Linked DNA regions of Prolixibacter sp. NT017. The protein of the gene in region 1 interacts with the protein of each later gene in a pairwise test. Links are inferred from orthologs where the notes say so. Each region holds a gene or a part of one and is shown on either strand. Other genes may lie near its edges. The genes, in order: GJU87_RS14920, sfsA and GJU87_RS19685.

What was found.
Region 2: the proteins of GJU87_RS14920 (region 1) and sfsA interact in binary tests that used the Escherichia coli proteins (3 or more experiments, as listed by UniProt). The link is inferred for Prolixibacter sp. NT017 from one-to-one orthologs.
Region 3: the proteins of GJU87_RS14920 (region 1) and GJU87_RS19685 interact in binary tests that used the Escherichia coli proteins (3 or more experiments, as listed by UniProt). The link is inferred for Prolixibacter sp. NT017 from one-to-one orthologs.

Annotation. Positions count from the first base shown.
Region 1 is NZ_BLAV01000001.1:3,578,021-3,585,739, forward strand. The notes cover bases 3,311-6,134. They hold GJU87_RS14920 (glutamate-5-semialdehyde dehydrogenase), read right to left. Parts: upstream 5,436-6,134; coding sequence 4,185-5,435; downstream 3,311-4,184. Other genes in these bases: GJU87_RS14915 (N-acetylornithine carbamoyltransferase), read right to left, coding at 3,311-4,138; proB (glutamate 5-kinase), read right to left, coding at 5,931-6,134. Outside these bases: GJU87_RS14895 (FAD-binding oxidoreductase), read left to right, coding at 1-594; GJU87_RS14900 (thioredoxin family protein), read right to left, coding at 600-1,184; GJU87_RS14905 (M20 family metallo-hydrolase), read right to left, coding at 1,263-2,336; argB (acetylglutamate kinase), read right to left, coding at 2,394-3,191; more of GJU87_RS14915, read right to left, coding at 3,188-3,310; more of proB, read right to left, coding at 6,135-7,016; proC (pyrroline-5-carboxylate reductase), read right to left, coding at 7,089-7,719. UniProt on the Escherichia coli protein: Catalyzes the NADPH-dependent reduction of L-glutamate 5-phosphate into L-glutamate 5-semialdehyde and phosphate. The product spontaneously undergoes cyclization to form 1-pyrroline-5-carboxylate.
Region 2 is NZ_BLAV01000001.1:1,188,533-1,196,360, forward strand. What follows is about bases 2,518-5,450. They hold sfsA (DNA/RNA nuclease SfsA), read left to right. Parts: upstream 2,518-3,604; coding sequence 3,605-4,297; downstream 4,298-5,450. Other genes in these bases: GJU87_RS04890 (HAMP domain-containing sensor histidine kinase), read right to left, coding at 2,518-3,302; GJU87_RS04900 (PNGase F N-terminal domain-containing protein), read left to right, coding at 4,327-5,450. In the rest of the region: GJU87_RS04880 (glycosyltransferase family 4 protein), read left to right, coding at 1-482; GJU87_RS04885 (hypothetical protein), read left to right, coding at 604-1,839; more of GJU87_RS04890, read right to left, coding at 1,836-2,517; more of GJU87_RS04900, read left to right, coding at 5,451-5,556; GJU87_RS04905 (hypothetical protein), read left to right, coding at 5,725-6,291; GJU87_RS04910 (HU family DNA-binding protein), read right to left, coding at 6,293-6,682; GJU87_RS04915 (cytidylate kinase family protein), read right to left, coding at 7,185-7,828. UniProt on the Escherichia coli protein: Binds to DNA non-specifically. Could be a regulatory factor involved in maltose metabolism.
Region 3 is NZ_BLAV01000001.1:4,734,503-4,742,306, reverse strand. The notes cover bases 1,274-4,182. They hold GJU87_RS19685 (LytTR family DNA-binding domain-containing protein), read right to left. Parts: upstream 3,150-4,182; coding sequence 2,397-3,149; downstream 1,274-2,396. Other genes in these bases: GJU87_RS19680 (sensor histidine kinase), read right to left, coding at 3,215-4,182; GJU87_RS19690 (hypothetical protein), read right to left, coding at 1,561-2,088; pulA (type I pullulanase), read right to left, coding at 1,274-1,557. In the rest of the region: more of pulA, read right to left, coding at 1-1,273; more of GJU87_RS19680, read right to left, coding at 4,183-4,270; GJU87_RS19675 (LiaI-LiaF-like domain-containing protein), read right to left, coding at 4,289-5,029; GJU87_RS19670 (4-alpha-glucanotransferase), read right to left, coding at 5,131-7,804. UniProt on the Escherichia coli protein: Member of the two-component regulatory system BtsS/BtsR, which is part of a nutrient-sensing regulatory network composed of BtsS/BtsR, the low-affinity pyruvate signaling system YpdA/YpdB and their respective target proteins, BtsT and YhjX.

The DNA.
Region 1 (7,719 bases):
CTGATTCAGGAGAATCGCTTTATCAGTGAAAAACTGGACACCGGTGATATCATTCGGAAAACCGGAAAAGTACAATGGAAAAACATCACGGCACAAAAAATCATCTTTTGCCAGGGATTCCGCGCCAGCGACAATCCATTCTTCCAACCTGTCAAATTCAAACACACAAAAGGCCAGGTGTTGGATTTGAATATTCCCGATCTGGAAATTACCAACATGGTCAATAAGGGAATGTTTGTACTGCCGCTGGGTGAAAATCGTTTTCGTGCAGGTGCTACTTACCGCTGGGATTTTCAAGATACAAATCCCGACGACGAAGCGACAGCTGAATTAACCGGGAAAATGGAGAAGATTGTCAAAGTTCCTTATTCCATAACCGGAAAAAGAGCCGGCATTCGGCCAACAACACACGACCGACGGCCTGTGGTTGGTTTACATCCTGACTACCCGGAAATCGGCATTTTTAATGGATTGGGCTCAAAAGGAGCCATGCTGGCCCCCTTTTTCGCGCGCGAATTTGCACGTCTTCTTTGCGGAGAATCTGATACCATCCATCCGGAAGTTAATCTTCTAAGGTATTACCGAAAAAAATAACCGGCTTACGAACCGGTCTGAAACAGCGTCGGCGGCTTTTTCCATTTAATGCCGCACCCGGCAGAAGGCTTCTGCTCTTCCGGAACCGGCTTTCCATTAAGAACTGCATCGAGCGCTGCCCGCAAATCTTTTCCGGTTACAGGCACGTCATTCTTCGGTCGGGCTTCGTCCATCTGTCCGCGATAGACGCACTTCAAATCCTTGTCGAACACGTAAAAATCGGGCGTGCAAGCTGCCATGTATGCTTTTGCCACATCCTGCGATTCATCGTACAGATACGGGAATGGATACCCCTCTTTCGCGGCTGTCTCCTTCATCAGCTTCGGCGCATCATCGGGATAATTATCGACATCATTGGAGCTGATGCCAACAAAGCTCATTCCCTTTGCTCCATATTCGTTGGCAATGGCCGTGATCTCGTGGTTTACATGCTTCACATAGGGACAGTGATTGCAAATAAACATCACAACCGTAGCTATATCAGATTGGATTTCGTCGAGTGAAATATTCTTACCCGAAACGGTATCAGGCAACTCAAATGCCGGCGCTTTCCCGCCCAGCGGAAACATTCTTGAAAAAGTAAGTGACATAATGATCTTCTTCTTTCGTTCATTCGGTTTAACGAAAAGAATCGATCATGGTTTACGAAAAAAAGAAGAAAGTCGGACTTATTTTAACTGCAAATCTTCCAGTAACCGAATATAAATATCGATTCCGTTCCGAATCTCTTCTTCCAAAATGTATTCATCGGGCGTGTGCGAGCGTGCCGAATCACCGGGACCGACTTTCACGGTAGTGTATGGAATAACTGCCTGATCAGACGTCGTTGGAGAACCGTAGGTTTCCAGTCCCAGCTCAACACCACGCTTCACCAGTGGGTGGTCAAGCGGAATGCCTGATGAATTGAGTCGATACGAACGAGCGGTCAGTTTGCTTTCGAGCAGACCGGAAAGCTTATCGAAAACTTCTTCATTGGAGTAACATTCGTTGGTCCGCACATCGATGACGAACTTACAACTATCGGGAACAACGTTGTGCTGATGACCGGCTTCGATTTGGGTTACGGTCGTCTTCACCGGTCCCAAAACGGGCGATTCTTCCGGAAATTTAAAATCCAAAAGATGTTGAATATCGTCAAGTGCTTTGTAGATGGCATTGACTCCTTCGTTACGGGCCGCATGTCCGGTTTTGCCAACCGCTTCGGCGTCAATAACCAGCAACCCTTTTTCGGCGATGGCCAGATTCATCCCGGTAGGTTCGCCCACTAGCCCCAAATCAATCGGTCCCAGTTCGTCTAAAATGGAGGCGACGCCATTGGTCCCGGAAATCTCTTCTTCGGCGGTAGCACTCCAAATCAGGTTGAACGGCAATTCCGATAACTCGTCGAAATAGCGGAAAGCGGCCAGTTGGGCAACCACTGAGGCGCCGGCATCATTGCTGCCCAGACCGGTCAGTTTGCCATTTTCCACCACCGGCGTAAAGGGATCATTCGTCCAACCATTGGCCGGCTTCACCGTATCGATGTGTGAATTGAACAACACAACGGGCTTCCCATCCTGCCAGTTCCTGTTCTTCAGCCAAAGATTATTTCCCTGACGGAAAGGAGAAAATCCCCACTCCTTTGCCTGATTTTCCAGAAACGTAGCAACCGCATCCTCATCGCGACTTAACGACGGAATGCCAATCATATCCTGCAGCAGACGATAGGCGTCGCTGTGAAGTTTTTCAATCGAAAGATTCATAGCATAAGTAAACAGCTGCTTCCCGGACGGAAAGCAGCATCAAATGAGTGTATTCAATTATTCTTCCTCTTCTTCGTGGAAAAGTGCCAGGCGGGTTCCGCCTTTGGAACCGGAAAGGGCCGATGCGTTGGTCACGACCACCGCGTTAACTCCCTGTTTCATCGCATTGAAACCGGTCGTCAGTTTCGGAATCATGCCACCATTTACTGTTCCGGTCGATTTCATCTCTTCGAATTCGGCCATGGTAATTTCATCAATCACCGAATCTTCATCCGATTCGTCCATCAGCACGCCGCGTTTATCGAAGCAATAAATTAGCGTGACCCGATAACTGGAGCTTAACGCAATGGCCAGTTCCGAAGCAATGGTGTCGGCATTGGTATTGAATAATTGACCATCGCCGTCGTGCGTGATAGGCGCTACCACCGGAACCGCACCATTCTCGAGCAATTCGCGGAGCATGCGATTATTCACATTGACCACATCGCCCACAAAGCCGTAATCAACCTCGGCAACGGGACGTTTTTTGGCACGGACAACATCCAAATCGGCACCAGTCAATCCAAGAGCGTTGGTTCCCAAAGCCTGTAGCTTCGCAACCAGGTTTTTATTGACCAGGCCGGCATATACCATGGTAACCACCTCCAGGGTTCCTTCATCCGTAACGCGGCGACCTTCCACCATTTTCGGTTTAACGCCCAACTTTTCGCCAATGGCTGTCGCCTTGGTGCCTCCACCATGTACCAGAATCTTATTTCCGGCGATGCGCGAAAAATCACGAAGCAGGTTTTGAAGCGATTCTTCTTCCTCCACTACCTTTCCGCCCACTTTGATGATGGTCAGATGTTCGATCATTTTAGTTCCTCCAGTATCATTTTTAACACCGCCTGTGCCGATACTTCGCGGTTGGCAGCCTCCTGAATGACGATGGAATCGGGACTATCAATTACACCATCGGAAACAACCATATTCCGGCGAACCGGCAGGCAATGCATGAATTTTGCCTGATTGGTCAGAGCCATTTTTTCCTCGTCGACCGTCCATTTTCGGTCACGGGAAAGGACCTGTCCATAACTACTGTAAGATGCCCAATTTTTTGCATAAATAAAATCGGCATTGGAAAAAGCTTTCTTCTGATCGTATTCAACCTTCACATCGCCCATAAATTCAGGCGCTAATTCATATCCTTCGGGATGGGTAACCACCAGTTCGTAATCGGTTTGACGCATCCATTCCACAAACGAATTGGGAACAGCCTGCGGTAATGCTTTTGGATGTGGAGCCCAGGTCAGCACCACTTTAGGCCGCTCTTTCGTTTTAAACTCCTCAATGGTCACATGATCGGCAAATGACTGCAGCGGATGCCGTGTGGCGGCTTCCATGCTGACGACGGGAACGCCGGAGTAATCGATAAACTGGTTGATGATTTTTTCCTGGTAATCATCTTCTTTGCTCTTGAACTGCGCGAACGACCGCACTCCAATAATATCACAGTATGAACCAATGACCGGAATTGCTTCCCGCAAATGTTCGGGTTTGTCTCCATCCATGATGATCCCCAGCTCCGATTCGAGCTGCCAACCATCCTGATTCACGTTCAACACCATCGTGTTCATGCCCAGATTCATCGCCGCCTTTTGAGTACTGAGGCGCGTACGCAAACTCGAGTTGAAGAAAATCAGCACCATGGTTTTGTTTTTGCCCAGATGCTGATAGGCAAACGGATTCTTTTTCATTTCGAAAGCGATTTTCAGCGCTTCGTCCAGGTCGGGTAAATCGTGTACGGATGTAAAATGCCTCATGATCTATTTTTTCAGCTCGTTATGTATTCTTAATAAGTTGATGAGATTATTTCGGACGGATTTGTCCGTCGCCTTCTATCAGCCACTTGTAGCTGGTGAGTTCTTCCAACGCCATCGGGCCGCGGGCATGCAGCTTTTGTGTGCTAATGCCGATTTCGGCGCCCAAACCAAATTGCGCTCCGTCAGTGAAAGCAGTGCTGGCGTTTGTATACACTGATGAAGCATCGACCAGTTTGCGGAACAGATCGAGATGCTCCTGATTTTCGGAAATGATGGCTTCGCTGTGCTTGGAACTGTATTCGGCAATGTGATCGAGCGCCTCTTCGAAAGACGCTACGGTTTTGATGGCCATTTTATAATCGAGAAACTCGGTTCCGAAGGATTCTTCGGTCGCCGGCTTCAATAAATCTTCCGGATAATGCTCTTCCAATGCTTCCATTGCCTGTTCGTCGGCAAAAATTTCCACCTGACTTTCCGGCAGCAATTCCGCCAGGTAAGGCAAATCGCTCAGACGCGACTCATGAATGACTAGGCAATCGAGCGCGTTACAAACACTCGGACGACGCGTTTTCGCATTGTTGATGATCTCGCGCCCTTTCTCTTCATCACCGAACTCATCGAAATACGTATGGCAAATTCCCGCACCCGTTTCGATGACCGGAATGGTTGCATTTTCGCGGACGTAATTGATGAGTCCCTGACTTCCGCGGGGAATCAGCAAGTCGACATAGCCCTGTGCATTGAGCAACTCGCCTGTCGCTTCCCTCCCGGGAGGAAGTAAAGTCAGTACATGGGCATCGATGTTGAACGATTTCAATACCCGGTGAATAATGGACACGATAGCTTCATTGGAATCCGCTGCATCGCTTCCGCCTTTCAACACACAAACATTTCCTGATTTCAGGCATAGCGAGAAAACGTCGAAGGTTACATTCGGACGGGCTTCGTAAATAATGCCGATGACACCAAACGGCACACTGACTCGTTTGATTTGCAATCCATTCGGTCGGGTTGTTTCCGACAATACTTTTCCCAACGGCGAAGCCATGGAAGCTACACTTCGCATGTCGGATGCAATTCCTTCGATTCGTTCCGCGGTCAGCTTCAGTCGGTCATACTTCGGATCGAATGGCGCCATCCTTTGCAGATCTTTCTCGTTCTCCTTCAGGATAAAATTCGTTTCCTTTACGGCTTCGTCAGCAACAGCCATCAACACCTGATTGATGGTCTCTTCCGTCACCAGATTCAGTTTCCGACTCGCCTGAAGCGCCTGCTCAAATTTTTCTCGATACTGCATGTCCGGTCGTTTTTTTCAGTTTCTGTTGTTTCAATAGGTGGGTCCTGTTATTCTTCCCCAACACTGGAGAACAATATTCTTTAAACGATTTGCGACCCCTCTAAATTTTTCTGCTATTAATCAAACTATATTGGATGCTTCTCAAACCGTTTTAGATACTTCTTAAATCGCGCTAGATACCCACCACACCGTCTTAGATGACCACCACATCGTCTTAGATGACCACCACACCGTCTTAGATAATCACCGGAATTAACTAGAGCGACTTATTAATTACTTTGTTTTTTATAAATCTTTTTATTAAACACCCACAATATTTTTAATCATATAGTTGAATCCATTTAATATTTATAAAAATCTATTGGTGTCTTTTAAACATTTATTGCCATTTTGCCAGAATATCTTAATTCTTCTGAAATTTCTTATAGACAATTCATTTGACTCCCCAAATTTTCCAACATCTCCAGGGAGAAACACCTCCGTTAAAACCAGGCGCTACCCCAGGTAAAGGTAATCGTAGTGAATAAATGGTTTGTCGTATTTAGCGCCCATTTCCCGTTCCACAATTTTGGAGGAGAAGCCCGCTTTCCCCAATCCCAGCAACTTTCCACCGGCATCTTTCACCCGCACGATGTCGCCGGTTTTAAACTGCCCCTGCACCCCGGTAATTCCGATAGTGAGCAAGCTGGTTGCCCGGTGGGAAAGCAACGCATCGCGGGCGCCGTCATTCACAAACACTTCGCCGCGGGCAAAATCGTCTGAGTGTGCCAGCCACTTCTTCACTGTATTCGATTTCCGTTTTTCCGGTTCGAACCAGGTATGTGGTATATCCGAGTTCGGATCCATCAAATCAGTCAGAATATTCAAATGAACACCGTTCGCAATATGAACGGCTACGCCCTGCCCTGCCAACTTCGAGGCGATAGAACTTTTGGTTAACATGCCTCCCCGGCCGAAATTCGACTTCTGAGTAGAAATTAATTCTTCAGAAACCGTTTCGCCAACAGCAATATGCCGAATCAATTCACTGTCCGGTTCGCCCGGGTTTCCACGGTATACTCCATCCACATTGGTCAGCAAAAACAGCGCCTCCACATCCATCATGGAAGCAATGAGGCCGGAAAGTTCGTCGTTATCGGTAAACATCAATTCCGTAACCGAAATGGCATCGTTCTCATTGATAACCGGCACGACGCCACTTTCGAGCAACGTGTTGATGCAATTACGCATGTTCAGGTAATGTTGCCGGTCGCTGAAGTTCTCCTTGGTGGTTAAAACCTGGGCACACGTCAGTCCGTGCTCCCTGAACAGGTCGGCATACCGGTTGATGAGCTTTACCTGCCCTACGGCGGACCACAACTGCCTCCTTGAAACCGTATCGTGCTTTTTCTGGGGCTCCACCTCAGCCCGACCTGCAGCTACCGCACCCGATGAAACGAGAATCACCCTGACACCTTTTTTCTGCAACGCAGCAATCTGATCGACAAAGTGCGCCATACGCGCAACATTCAGCATACCGTCTTCGCGGGTAAGCAGATTGCTTCCAATTTTCACCACAATGCTGGAGTAGCGGTTTGCCATGAGATAAATGCCTTTTTTCCTGAAAAGTAAATTTCAGGCGAATGGGGGTTTTACATTTCCGGAGACGGATACTTAACCGTTGTTAATTTTATTGTATGATACCAGTAATCCCTGAATTAAAGCCGACGAAAATCCCTGATGTTCCATCGCGTTCAATCCTGAGATGGTAATTCCTTTCGGTGTGGTTACCTTGTCGATTTCCCTTTCGGGATGATGACCAGTTTGCAGAATGAGTTCGGTAGCACCCTTCACCGTCTGAGCAACAATTTCCTGCGCTACTTCTGCGCCAAAGCCAATCTCAATCCCACCTTGCGTAGCCGCACGAATGAATCGAAGAGCAAACGCAATCCCACAGGCTCCCAAGACAGTAGCGGCTGCCATCAGCTCTTCATTGATGTAGATAACTTTTCCAAGCGTTTCGAAAAGCTCCTGAATCACCTCTTTTTGCTCGTCATTGCAATCGGGTGCCGAAATACAGGTCATCGACTCCTGCAGTGCAATGGCTGTGTTTGGCATCACCCGGAATGGAATAACATTGTCTGGCAACCACGATTTCAAGCTCTCAATGCTCACACCCGTCATCAGTGAAGCCACCATCTGCCCGGTAACAAGCGCGCTACTAATTCCCTGAAGGACACCTTCGGCCTGGTAAGGTTTCACCGCCACAATAACCAAATCGGCTCCTTTCACCGCAGCGGCGTTG
Region 2 (7,828 bases), 2.4 Mb from region 1 along the record:
CCTTTATTGACACCGCCGAATTGATTCTTCAGAAGACCAATAAAAAAGTAAAGTTTGTGATAGTTGGCGACGGAGAACTAAAAGAGGAATTACAAGCTTATTGTAAAAGAAAAAATATTGAAGAGCACATTATATTTGCCGGCTTTAGGACAGATGTTCCACAGATATTTTCGGAGTTGAGTTTGTTGCTAATGACGTCGAAAGACGAAGGGCTTCCCTTAACCATTTATGAGGCATTTGCTGTGGGAGTGCCGGTGGTTACAACCAAAGCCGGAGGTATAGCAGAAGCTGTTATTCCTGATGAAACAGGTTACCTTACTGAAATAAAAGATAAAGACGACTTAGCCGAAGGAGTGCTCAAAGTTCTTAATGACGGCAATTATGCAAAGTTCATTGTGCAGAATGCCCGAAATCTTGTAAAGGAGCGATTTGACCTGCCCCGGATGAGAAATGATTATTATGAATTGTATAAAAGCCTCTGAAAGAGCAGATGTTTTGTCTTGATTTTCTTCCTGAGGTGTGAAATTCTTGCGTTGAGGAGGAAGAAGGCTCTTGTATTGTTTGGCGAGAGATACTCTGGTTTTATCATTGTACTTTTGTTCCATGTTTTCCGATGTATACCTCTATAATCCGACGAATGAGCTGGCGATTGCGAATGGCGATCCCAATTATATGCCTCCCAAACGATTGATTCAGTTTGAAAAGGATTTGAGCACTTTGCTGATGTTCTTCGCTTCTTCCAGGGATGTTGTTTTGGTTCACGAAGTTCCCTCTGAAGATTTTGTAAACTTATGGAAAAGAACAGGGAAGGAGCTTCCAACATTCCTGGAAGAAAATGCGGCACTCACTGATCAAAAGTTTTGTCAGCAACCGAAAGGATTTTTGTATCCGTGGGGATGGAGTCCTGCGGTTCACAAAAGGTTGGGACCTTTGAAAAATGGTTGTTCCAACGAATTTAAAAGCTTGCCGGTAGCCGATTGGACGGAAAATTCTCGTGATATATACAGCCGGAAGGCAGCAGCCGGGGTATTAAAGAAAGTTTTAAACGTTGTCGGGAAAAACGACTGGTTGTTACCGGAAGACAAATGTCCGGTTTCCTGCACCGAAATAGATGAAATCATCGCGTTGCAAAGTCGGTGGGGACGGGTGGTAGTAAAATCTCCATGGAGTGCCTCAGGAAGGGGGATTCAAATGCTGAGAGAAAATGAGTTCAACCAATCGAATCATCAGGTTATTTCAGGATTTTTGAAACAGCAGGGCTTCGTGATGGTAGAACCGAGGCTTGACAAGGTGGCCGATTTGTCATTGCAATTCTATTCGGAAGGGAAGGGAGAGGTTGCTTATCGCGGACAGACTTCTTTTTTAACTGATGCTTCCGGACGTTACCATGGGAATTATATTCGTGAAAAACCTCCCGGTCTCTCGATTGAGGAGATTAGCTTTTTGTCTACTTATTTGCCGGTTGTCAGGCATTTGTTGCAAGAGGCTCTTTCCGAAAGTGATTTTTCGAGGCAATATCATGGTTGGCTCGGAGTTGATTTGTTGTTTTATCGTGATGCAGAAAATTCCCTTCGGTTGCATCCCTGTTTGGAAATCAATTGTCGTTACAACATGGGAGCGTTGACGCTAAAATTGCGCCAATTGATTTCTCCTGAAAGTGCAGGACGTTGGGAAATAAATTTTGGCAAACCGGGTAAGTTCAACCGTGATATGACAGAACAAATGTCTCGGTTTCCAGCCAAAATAATTAACGGGAAAATTGTCGAAGGGATTTTGCCTATGGCTTCACCGTCTGATAATGCGCAATTCAGCGCCTGGTTAAAGGTAACTCAGAGCTAACTAACCGGCGCTTCAACAGGTGCATAAGGAATACTGAACCGGAAAGTCGTTCCGTTTCCGGGACTCGATTCCAGGTCGATATTGCCACCCATTTGCTCGATAAGCGCTTTGCATATCGAAAGTCCCAATCCGGTTCCCTGGGCAAACGGATCGAGTTTAGTGAAGCGTTGGAATATTTTCTGCCGGTTCTCTTCCGAAATGCCAATGCCGGTGTCGCTGACATCGAATTCCAGCAGGCGCTCCCGTTGGTTGATGCCATATCCCACCTTGATTTCTCCTTTTTGCGTATACTTAATCGCATTCGAAATCAATTGCTTCAGGATTTGAGTCAACCGGTCGCAGTCGGTTTTAACATCAGGAATGATTTGATTTTCCGATTTTTCATCAATAATCAGCCCGACCTCAGGCAGCAGTTGCTTTCTCATCGTTTCAGTAACATCCAGGCATATATCTTTGAGATTGCACTGAACAAAGTCGATCTCGTATCTTCCGCTTTCAATCTTCGAAATTTCAACGATATCATTGATCTGGCTGAGCATCTGGTCAGTTTGCTGATGTATAATTCGTTGGTATTCGAAGCGTTCTTTCTGTTCAATATCGTCGTCGGACAACAAATAAGCAAATCCGATAATGGAGTTTAGTGGTGTCCGCAGTTCGTGACTTAGGTTGGTGATAAAAGCTGTTTTCAATCGATCGGATTCTTCCGCTTTTTCTTTTACACGAATCAATTCGTTTTCGATAATCCGACTGCGTTCCAGTTCGTGTTCCAACCGGTTATTTCTTTGTTTGAGCTCGAGCGTGCGCTGTTGAACTTCCTTTTCGCGGTTTTGGTGAGCCTCATTGAGCAAGTTTTGTTGCTCCAGATTTTGCTGATGCTGAAAGAAGTTCCTTCTTGAGTAGTATTCAAGGTAGTAGGAGCCGAACATGCCAATCAGATTCATAGCAGTGAAGAAGAAAATAGAGATGACCAATAGTTCCGAGAACGTCTGTTGTGCAATGAGTTTTCCAGCAACAAACGCTATCAGTACAATCCATCCGGCTATGGAAGCATATAAAAAGCGCAGTTTAATGAAGAAGTACCCTGCGGCAAATACCAGCATGAGACCACCATAGTAAGTAAAGTTCTCCGGCTCGAGAATGAGCATATAACTAATCCCGGCACCAGCAACAATGTAACAAAGGGTCAATAAGCCCTGCCATACTGTTTCAAAATATTGGGAATAGGAAAGAAACAAAGTCCCGGCCATCAGGGGCAGTACAATACCAAACCGGATGAACAGGAACGTTGTTAAGCGATTGGGAATATACAGGTAGTCAACAATACTGAATCCGGCATACAGAATCGTTAACAGCAGAAACGCAAACCGAAATTGTGGTAACGAATCGCTGAAATACTGTTTCTTAAATTTGGATTCTGTCTCTTTCTGACCTGAAAAGAGTAATGTAACCGGATGAAGTCTCATTCGTCTTTCAGTTGTCTGGGGGTAAAGCATGCTATTGAAAAGGGTTAGATTTTATTTATGTACATCTTCAAGTTACGGCATTCTCCTGATTTAAAACAGTCTTCCCACAAAAAAATAACATTTTGATTAATAAAATCTCCGCGATTGAGGTAAATTTTTCATCAAACTGTATCTGGGCGGACGCACAAACTTTATAAAGTTTTCTATGGAAAACAAGGTATTGTGTAGTTTTGAACATATCGTTAGCCTATCAGGAGGAAATATCGGTAGTTGTAATACAAATAAGAGAAAAACAGTAATACATGAGATTTGGAGAAGAACTGGTACATGGTCGTTTAATTAAGCGTTACAAACGGTTTTTGGCTGATGTAAAATTAGATGACGGGACTGAAGTAACGGCCCATTGTACCAATTCCGGAACAATGAAAAGTTGCCTGGAAGATGGGGCGGAGGTGCACCTTACACCGGTGAACGATCCGAAAAGAAGAACAAAATTCACCTGGGAGATGATTAAAATTGACGGACGTTGGGTCGGAATTAATACCAACAATCCCAATAAAATTGCTTTTGAGGCAGTCCGTAATAACCGAATTCCCGAATTGAGCGGTTATGAGACTGTGAGACGGGAGGTGAAATTCGGCGACAGTCGTTTCGATGTGATGGCGCAAAAAGAGGGAGAAACCTGTTTCATTGAGGTAAAGAATGTAACCATGAAAGTGGGACCTGATGCACTTTTCCCGGATGCTGTAACCACCCGCGGGCGTAAGCATCTGAATACACTAATGGAAGTGAAGAAACAGGGGATGCGTGCGGTGATGCTTTACATTATCCAGCGCATGGATGTAGAACGTTTTGGCCCGGCTGATGAGATTGACCCGGAATATGGTAAGGCACTTAGAGAGGCCTACCGGGAAGGAGTTGAAATTATCCCGATGCAGGCCGAGGTAACGCCGGAGGGCATTGAACTGGTGCGAAAACTCGATTTTGAATTGTAATATTCTTAACCAAACAATTGTTGAATCCTATGAAAAGAAGCTTTCTTTATCTGTTGGCTCTATTGCTGCTATCGTCGTGCGGGCCCAAACAAATACCGGCCGTAGGCGACCAAACGTATCTGGTTTTCGATAACCAGGTAGTCAATTTTGTGCCGGGAAAATACCCAAAAGACAGCGTTCAACCGGATGCCAACGGTATCATTCATCTGGGTGACGGACGCTTGTTGCTGGAGAAAATCCATGTGCCTAATTTTCAACGGTCGGTGAAAGTAACGGCAACGGTTACCCTGAAATCACATGGCGACCGGTGGGACAAGTCCGGTTCGCTATTTGTGATTCCTCAGAATTCGTCGACGAACTTCCTGAATATCTGGACGGGTAAGAAGAGCTTTCCTGAGCCGGCAAAAGAACTGGAAGGATTGCAAGGCATCGTTGCTGGCGACGATTACCAGCCGGTTCTTGAACTCATGCGTTTTATGACGCCGTTTGGCGTAGGCTTTTACAGCGATTCGACATCGGCTCGGAAGCCGGTTTACATCGACAAATGGGCGAAGGAAGTTCAGTGGAAAGAAGATGTCACCGACCGTATCTCGCAGCTGGAAGGCGACGTGTGGATTGGTGTGTGGGTGGATACCTGGACGAAGGAAGGCTACCAGCTGAGTGCCACGCTCGACTTCGACGAAAGTGATATTCCCTGCGACGCACAAAAGCCAACCCATGCCGAACCGGTGCTGAATACCGTTTATTACATCGGTCCGCAAGGGTACCCGGATATTTTTGCCCGGAAGAACATTAATGTGAATGTCGACATCCCGTCAGGGGCAAAAAATGTCCGTTTGCAGTACATCGTTACAGGGCATGGAGGCGATGATGGCGGTGACGAGTTTGTGCAAAAGGAAAACATCATCTCGCTGGACGGGAAAAAAGTATACGATTTCATTCCCTGGCGCACCGACTGTGCATCATTCCGGCGATTTAATCCGAGCTCCGGCGTTTGGCTCGAAAAGCGAAAGGTGCAATACCTCGATTGGAAAGCGGGCAAATACAAAGTAAAAGAGATGGAAGAGCCGATCGCCTCGTCCGATTACTCGCGCTCCAACTGGTGCCCCGGAACGGATGTGCCACCGGTTACTATTCCGCTGGATTCCATTGCAGCCGGCACGCATCAGATTACCTTCAGCATTCCCAAAGCACAACCCCGCGAGGGAGACAAAATGAATTTCTGGCTGGTTTCGGCCTGGCTCGATTGGGACGAATAAGTTTCTATCAAAAAAAAAGAATTTGGCCCCGGATACAAAGTCGATATCCGGGGCTTTTTTGTGCCGACTTCTAATTCACCATGTTTTACTCCTTTTTAACGGTATATGCCGAAACCTAACCGGGGCCTCTACTCGTAGCAATTAGTAAAAGCTTAAAAGCAATTGGTTATGAAAATTATGCGTTCCATATCTCCCTTTATTACTACGTATCATGTTGTTCGCGAAAAGAAACCGGTGACGTTCGCCTACCGGACTCCCCGGGGCGAACTTTTTCTATTGAGCCGCGACGCGATTCGGAGTGAAAGCGATTTCGTCCGGAACGTGAAATGGGAAGATTTGCTCGCTGTCGATGAAAGTCTGAGCGAATTGAAAAAGTTATCACCCAACTATGCCGCTTTCCGGAATACCCCAACTGAAATGTGGCAGGTGAGCAAGATTGACCGGCAAACGGAAACCGGAAGTTACATCGACCAACATCTTGAATGGATTAGTAAGATGTATGTAGATGGCTATTTTACCGGAGGAACCTATCCGCACTGGATTTATATTCCACGGAGTTCGAAGAAGTATGCCTATGTCAACTTTACCATTGGCGGTCTGCTGGCTGTGCTCGGATTTTATATTTTCTTTTCCGGAGGACAGCTCATTAACGACAATGTGGTGGTAGCATGGCTGGCCGGTGGTATTTTTATTTTAATGGGCGTACGGGTTTTGTCTCGTGCACGGAAGCGGTAATTTATTCCTTCTTTTTCTTGAAATTAGCCCGTTTCAACGCTTGCTTTATTCGCTTATCAGGAAGGAAACTAATCCGCAAGTCATTAATGTTGCGCGACGTTACCTTATCGGGTGAATCTTCGGTACTCACTTTTGCGTGCAACCGGAAGGAACCAAAGTTATCGATTTTTACCGTATTGCCGTCAAGCAGTAACTCGGGTATTAAATTCACCAGGCCCGTTATTACCACCTGAATGTCAGCTTCCGATGCTGTCGAGCGTTTTTCCATTATCTCAGCAACTTGTTGCAGTTCGATTTTACGGGAGCCGGTTAACTTGGGAAACCAGATTCTTACGTTATCCTCAGCTGCTCCGCGTTTTACGGTCGAGATGATTTTGTATTGAAGTGCCATGGTTTTGGTAGAAAGGTTTAGTTATTTTACTTTGATTATAATTACTAATTTATGAAATAATCCTGATTAAAATATAATTTAATCCAGATTAAAAATTATTCTAACCATAATTAAAATTGAAAATAATCAGGATTAAAATTTTGAGGGGAAATTATCTGTTAGATACGATATAAGTATGAAGCAGGTAGTTTTATGGCAGGTTGGCACCCGGTTCCCCCGTGGAAAGTGGCTGGGCGAACTTCAGTCAGGTGACAGGTCCTTTCCGGTACAGGGCGGCAAGCAGGGCTGAGTGGCCTTTTAGTTTGTCTGTGTTCACCGATTGAAATTTTTGTGCAAAATTACGTCCGGTGGTTCACTTCGGGGTAAAATATGTGTTAATTCATTGTACCGGTGTGTGCATTGCCCCAAATGCCGCGAATCTTACCCTGTAATTCTCTCCAGGAAAAAGAAAAAAACACCGGACCTGCGTAGTGACAAGCCCGGTGGTGAAGATCATTTGCGGTTAAGCCAGTGTCAGCTGTTTCGCCTTCACGGTTTCGACAATCAGGTCGGCTGTAGCTTCGATGTCCAGCAGCGAGCTGTCGACCGTGAGATGGTAGTTGGTTGCGTCGTTCCATACTTTGCCCGTGTAGTGCGTACAGTAGTTCGAACGTTCTCGGTCTGTCCGTTCCAGCACCTTGTCGGCCTTGTCGGGCTGAACACCGTATTCGTTTACTATTTTGTTTTTCCTGAATTCGCCGTTGGCGTGAACAAATACATTGACGCAGCCCGGCTGGTCTTTCAGTATAAAATTGGCACATCGCCCGACAATCACGCAGGATTCTTTCCGGAAGATTTCGCGGATGACTTTGCTTTGTACCAGGAATAAAGCATTCAGCGGAGGTTTGCGTTCGTTGATGTAGGCATATTCCTGTTCGTACAAATCGTACAACAGGGTATGCGCCAATTTCTGTTCGTGTTGCTCGATGTACTCGCGGGTGAAACCGCTTTTCCCTGCCGTTAGCTCAATCAGGTTCTTGTCATAGAACTTCAATCCCAGCTTTTCGGCCACCGCTTTTCCTATTTCGCGACCGCCGCTTCCGTATTCACGCGAAATGGTAATTACCAGGTGGGGAGCAACCGGTCCTTTGACATCCTTGTTGGGGG
Region 3 (7,804 bases), 1.2 Mb from region 1 along the record:
GGGTGACCGATATGAATCGTGATGACCTCCCTTGGTCCGCATCATTTCGGATCCTGCGTGCAGAAACGGCACCCCTTGCGAAGTAAGCACAATACCTAAGGCAAGCCGGACCATTCGTTCGATCTGTGCCTTGGAAGCCTCCGGACAGGAGTATTGAAGCTTATCAAACAACGTAAAATTGTCGTGACATGAGACGTAATTAATACATTGTGCAGCTTCGTTGGCCCAGGGGCCTTTCGACGATTCGACATAGTCGTACGCAATCTGATCGTGTTTTACCGCGCCCACCATCGAAAACTTCAAACGCTCTTCCTGCAGCGTATGACCACTGATGAAGCCGGTACTAAACTGATCGAAAGCACTTCCTTTCAAGCCGTCGCGCATGTCGTCGCTAAAGCTGGCAATCCGGTCGAGCTTCAACGTGTGCCGTTTGGTCGCCCGCCTCTTCTTTTCCAGAGGGCTTTTGCCGGCAGTCCATCCTTCGCCGTAAAGGAAAATATTCGGGTTGATAGTATCGAGACTTTCCCGAATGATATTCATCGTTTCAATATCCAGCACTCCCATTAAATCGAAACGAAATCCATCAATATGATATTCTGAAGCCCAATACATCACCGAATCAACGATATACTTCCGCACCATCGCCCTTTCAGAAGCCAGTTCATTTCCGCATCCGCTCGCATCGGAAAAACTTCCATCCTCTTTCTGTCGATAAAAATAACCGGGAACGGTTTGATTGAAGTACGACTCGTTGATAAGACCAGTATGATTGTAAACCACATCGAGGATGACGCCAATTTCCTGTTCATGTAACGCCTTTACCAGTTGCTTCAGCTCTCTAACCCGTACTCTGCCATCGTTCGGGTCAGTTGAGTACCATCCCTCGGGTGTATTGTAGTTCAGCGGGTCGTACCCCCAATTGTATTGAGGAGCTTCCTTTCTTTCGTCAACCGTATAGAAATCGGCAACCGGCAACAAATGAACGTGAGTGACTCCCAGCTCATCAAGATGATCCAGTCCAGTTTTTTCTCCTGTGAGTGTTTTTGTTCCGGTCTCGGTAAATCCCAGGTATTTTCCTTTATGTTCTATACCCGAATCAGGTGACATGGAAAAATCACGGATATGCGTTTCGTAAATGAGCATATCGGTAGGAGAAGCTGGCACAACGTGTTCGTCATCTGCCCATCCTTCCGGATTAGTTTCCGCCGGATTGAAGATCATCCCACGCCGGCCGTTAATACCGGTGCTTCGAGCGTAAATGTCGGGACCTTCCAGAAGCCAGCCGTAGTTGTCGCGTACTTGAAGGGTGTAGTACCAACCATTCCAGTCTCCCGATAACTCCAAAAGCCAGATGCCATTATCTCTTTGCTCGAGGTAGTGTTCAACCTCGGCATCGCCTCCAAATCCTTCCCGGTACAACCGAAAAAAAATACGGGTTGCCGAAGGCGCCCAAACCTTCACCATGGTCTTATCCTCAGACCAGAATACTCCTAAATCGTTACCTTCGTAAACGGGGTATTTATCAAATTCAACAGGATTAAATTTCCAGTTTCTCACAGTCTATATCCATTTTAAACGCACAATCCGGCTTTCGAGCCGAATATTTCCATTCACTTCCGCGACTTCTACTCTCACTCTGGTAGCGGTTCTCAGAATGGGTTCCTTCCGATAAAAAGGTTCGAGTTGCACGGTTAGCTCGTGGGTTTGGCCGGCATCCAACAACAGCGGATAAATCTCCGATTCATTTACTTTCCGTATCCTGAATTTTCGGGAACTTCGCCACCGTTTAAATACAATTACCGGCGCTTCAATATCAATTGTACGGTCCGAATGATTTTTCATTCTGACATACAAAACAATGGGTCTGAATTCCGGTTCACCAGAAAGTGACAATGACAATTCTCCGTTACCTGATTCACTGTTTTTCGACGCGCTGAACAGTCGTCTCCACGAAACCCTCCTCCATAAATAGTACACGATTACCGGCACGAGCAAAGCGGCCAGTCCCCAAAGTATCTTGTACCCTTCAGGTCCGACATTATGCAACGCTAATAAACTATTTACCGAAAGTGTAACACATGCAATCATCCTCTGGTGCAGGATTTAATCACACAAAAGAAGGGAATTCTGCGAATATTCCCGCATAAAAATCAGTCGATTACCAAAATATCTTTAAAGAGAAACGCTGACACAAACTACTCTTGTTTAAAACCCGTGAATATATTGTTGAAAACTCAGCCTATCACGTTCAAATAGTAGTTGAAAACCTTATGATATATCCCTACGGATAGTTAATAAACTGGAAAGGAAGATCTTTTGTCTGCTTTGATTCATTACATTCCAGTTGAAGGAGAGTTGATAAAAAAAACGTTATTCACACCTTATTAACAACAATATTAAAAACTCAGCCTTTCCCGAAGATTGCGGTAACCCGATTTACTAACCTTCAGTTTTTCACCACCATTAAGCCGAAGTACCCACGACTCTTTCTCGTACTGCTGAATTTCGCTGATTTGTGATACATTCACCAGATAAGAACGATGAATACGAATGAATTGCTGCGGATCCAGGTGAGTCTCGAAGTATTTCATCGTCTTCTGTTTCATTGCATGTTCATTCTTCCAGTAGATCATCACGTAGTCGTCCTGCGACTCAATATAGCGGATATCGCTGGCCGGAATAATGTGGATTTTACTCCCGGATTTAACGACAATCCGTTCCACATGAACCACCTGATCATCGTGATCCCTGACTAACTTTTCAACAGGCAGCTGTTCGATATCTTTTTTCTCGATTCGTTCGATAGCTTTATCAACAGCCTGAGAAAGCCGCTCGATTGGGTAAGGCTTCAACAAGTAATCAACGGCGTTCATCTCGAAGGCGCGGATGGCATATTGATCGAATGCCGTGGAAAAAATAATTTCCGGCGGCTCGTTTAGCAGCTCCAGCATCTCGAAACCGTTGACTTTAGGCATCTGAATATCCAGGAACACCAAATCGGGATGCAGCTCCTGAACAGCCTTCACTCCTTCAAGCCCGTTCGAACATTCTCCGATCACTTCAACACGTTGGTCTTCTTTGAGGTACTCAATTAATAATTCACGGGCCAGATCTTCATCATCAACAATAAGGACGCGATATTTTTTCATGGCAAAAAGGTTTTCAATTGATTCAATGTCAAGATGACAAGTAACATTCTTTTGATATTTTCCGGCTAGTCAACTTCGCCCTGAGGAATTTTCATGTGAACATGAAATGTATTCATCCGTTTTTCGATATCCAACAGTCCACTACGTCCGTACATCACCCTAAGCCTACTCCCAATATTTCGGAGTCCTACACCTTCACCTTTTGTTGGAACGGCTTCCGGGTCAAAATCATTTTCAATATCGAGAACAAGAAATTCAGCCGCCACCACCGCTTTTAATCTGATCTCAACCGGTTCAATCGCTTCATACACCCCGTATTTAATGGCATTTTCAAAAACCGGCTGCAATATAAGGTTGGGTACAATGCTCTCTCCGGCCGCTTCTTCAACATCAATATGATACTTTAACTTACTACCAAATCGCACCTTCTCTATTTTCAGGTACAGCTCAATATTGTGCAACTCCTGATTCAGGCTAACTTTATCCTCATTCCGGCTTTTAAGCGAATACCGCATAAATTCTGAAAGGCATACCACCATTTCGCGGGCACGCTCCGGCCTTGTCATCGTTAAAGACGCAATAGAGTTTAAACTATTGAACAGGAAATGTGGATTGATTTGCGACTTCAGAGCCTTCAGCTCAGATTCCTTCACCATCGATTCAAGCTGTGCAGTGCGTTCTACTTTTTCCCTGAAATTCCGGTAGTAAACAATCAGATAATAAAACAGAACCAGCAAGACGTAGAGCAACATGCAGGTCCAGGCACGGCCGGGATAACTATTCTCATAAAACCCGTAATAAGTGGGCGACTGCACAAACAAATGAACGATTACTCCCCCAACAAAGAGCCACAGGGAAATAAATATCAGGGCAGCAGCGATATGATTCCCCAGAAACTGCAAACGGGTCATCTCATCCGGATCGGTATACACAACCATGTACCATACACCTAGTCCCATGCCTCCGAAAAGCACAATATTGACAAAGCTGTCGGTAAAGGCAAACCACCAGGGCACCGGATTATTCAAGGCCAGCACCAAAAAGATACCGATCCCGATAACGATCAGAACCGATAGATATATGACCAGAAAACGCCGATTAGCAACAAATGGGTGAGTCATAGGTTAGTGGTTTGATGGTTAAGGTAAATTAGCCACTTCTCCTCCGCCGAAAATCGCAAATCCCTTTATGACTACTACTTTGTTACTATCGACTTCACTCAATGAGATAGAGCGCTTGTCAGAGAATCCGCCAAGAATAGCTACGACCTCCACTTTCACGTTCCAATCGGATGGTACGATGAACTTGGAACCACCAAACATGGTGAACATATCGATGGTACAGTTTTCTGCCGGGTTTGCCTTCAACAGATTAAATGTGCAACCACCAAAAATAGTCGTCACTTTTCCGCCTTTAAAATTATTTGTTACCAAGGAAGTTTCACGGCCGCCCAGCACTGCGACTTCGTCAAAATAGTCAGTTGAATTCACCCCTTTTTTAAAGTTCCCTCCGTGCCGTGTTCGATCCATTAAAAATACCAGACCGACAATGACCAGTACAGCCGGCCAGAAATTATAAACTATATTTTCGGGAACGCCTGAAATGCGAGGCAAGAGGAAAAATCCTCCTATCGCAATTAAAATAAGACCAGGCGTAACAGCTCGTTTGGCCAGGTTAAATAAGCCAATTACGATAAGCAGCATCTGCCAGCTAATGACAATACGGGATACTGAATAAGGTATCATTCCGGAATTATCGGCGATCAAAATAACTCCAATCAGGACCAGTATCAATCCAAGGAGTGGACGATTTCCTTTATGAGAACGATAAGGTTTCGCAAAATCATCCTGAGGGAAATGCGGATTATGGTTTGATGTCATGATATTAATTTTTATTGTTTACCTCAAAAATAGCCCGAAAGAGCAGAATCCAAAATGCTAAATCGGTAAATCCCGCTTAATTATCGGTAAACAGCGAAAAATTAATAATCGTTATTTCTACCCGACTGCTCGATCATCTTACTCAACGCATGATTAAAGCCATCGGAGTGTAACAACTCTTCCATCTTCAAATGCATCCGGTAGCGCCAATAGTAATAAGTTATCCCCGGGATGTTAATCCGCTCGTTCCATATCTTCTCCCAGCGCAATTCACCGTCCATGGCCAGTAAATCCTGTAAAGGAAAGATGGCCCACATAGCCGGCGACCACAAATGCTGATTGATAATATCACGCGCTATCCATGGCTCCATGAAATGCGGCACTTCGCCTGCATGTCCCAACAGGGTATGGAAAAACCGGCTACTACGCTCGTAGTCTTCTTCCCACCATCCCCTGATGGTCGTCATATCGTGGCTGGAAGTAGTGCAGACTGACAGGTACGGCGCATCGGACGGGTGCCCGAATTCCACCTCGGTATCATGAGGCCTGCGTTGCACCTCGAGCGTTAAGATGCCCAACTCTTTCAGTACCCGTTGCACACAGTCAGGATTCATTCCCAAATCATCGCCAAAGGCCATCATATCGGAAGTGCGCAATAATGCCGGAAGTTTCACCATAGCATTGTCGCGCCACAGATCTTCATGCCGTTTGTAGAAATAATCCACATACAGCTGCTCAAAACTATAACGCGTTTCTTCATCCAGGTTAATGAACGAATAAGTATCCTGAAGACGAATTCTGGGATGGAACTTATACTTGTCATACGGATCGCGCAAAAACAGGACCTCGCTAACCAGCGAATTCAAGCCTTCCATCATCCGGGTTTCCTTATCAGGAAGATTGCCTTCTTTCTTGAACTGCTCAAAGTGAAGAGTAATTTTCCGTTGTGTGTCTACTTCCGGACGAAGATTGTACTTACCCGAACCATACTCTTCCAGGTACCTGTTCTTCACCTCATCGGTATAATCGCCGAACAAATCCCACAGAAAATATTCGCGGATAAACGGCCGCGTCATTCGCTCCTCGATGAAATGAATTCCGGCATCGATAATTTCATCCCGCGTAAGCGGAAAAGAAGGTACAAAATATCCCATATCAGCGCTGGTTTGCGATGAAGGGATTACCCACGTACGGAAAAATCCAACCACATGCGCCAGCCGATAAGCATCGAACCAGGAAGCAAGCTTTAGTAGTCGCTTACGCCACCAATCGTAACCATCATAAGCCATGCGCTCCCAGTTGTAGGTCGGATATCCCCAGTTTTGTCCCATATCGTCATCCTCGTTCGGCGGTGCACCTATCTGTTCCTCCAGGTTAAATAACTCGGGATGCGCCCAGGTCTCAACGCTATCGGGACTAACGCCTATCGGGATATCGATTTTCAGCACGATTCCGTTTTTCCGGGCGTAGTTCGACGCATCGCGCAACTGCCGGTCGAGGTGATACTGAATGAAATAGTGAACAGCAATATCGGGATAGTGTTTTTGTGACGGATCGCAAAGCTGCTGTATCTCCTCTGGACGATAGATGGCGTACTTCTTCCACATACGATGAGCGGCTGTTTTATTCTGATCACGCAAATAACAAAATGCTGCATAAGGAACCAGCCACTCTTTGTTTTCCGAGAAGAACAGAAGAAAATCACGATCATTCAGAAACGTTTCCATCTCTTGGTCAAACAGCTGTTTAAAATAACGCGACTTAACCCGGTGAACCTCCTCATAGGGAACCGATTCCATCTGGTTTAATTCGTAAAGCTGTTCCCGAAAATCCTGCATCACCTTCCCGTCTTTCAGTTCTCCCATCAGTTCAATGTTCGCATAAACCGGATGCAGGGCCATCGCAGAAATAACCTTGTACGGATAAGAATCAATCCAGCTTTGCGTAGCCACCGTTTCATTGACCGGAAGGAGCTGTATCATCTTGAGACCAGTTTTCTTAGCCCAGTCAACCAACATTCTCAAGTCAGGAAATTCACCAATTCCTCCACTTTTTTCGGTCCGGATAGAAAATACCGGCAGCGCCACACCCGCACCCCGCCAAACACCAATCGGGAAACGAAACTTCTCGTCGGTATGTACTTTCAGGCTGTTATCTTCTTTACAGACAAAATCACGAATCACACGATTATTGCCATCTTCCCACGAAATCACTTTTCGCTCACGCTCGTCATACACGACATATTTGAATTCCAGTGGAAACACTAATTCCGAGGCATCAATATCCACCGACCAAAGCGGGAAACGCGAATCATCCATCACGAGGGCATCCCGCTCTTTCCAGGCTCCCAGTTCAGGACGATTTCCCAATAAAGCAATGTTGTACCGATGATTCACCCTCGGAACATGCACCTGTACCCGCAACACTCGACCTGTATGTAATTGCTTCTGGCTCTTACCTGATGGTTTTCGCTGCATCAGCACTCGGGTAAAAGCTGAATGGAAAAGCGTATTCTCTACATCCTGCGAGGTTCTCCAGAAATCCCGGATACGAACTTCATCAAACTTCCCTTTGGAAAGATCAACATGCCGGTTACCTCCCCACTCCCACAAAACGCCTCCGTCATCGTCTTTCACGAGGTATTTATAGTCCCACGAATCAAGGCCTTCTACTTTGATAATCAATTCCCATTCGCCCGGATAGATATTCTTCATCTCAAGGGCCCGATCGGGGTTCCATTCGCCAAATTCAGGCCGGGAGCCCAAAACATAAAGT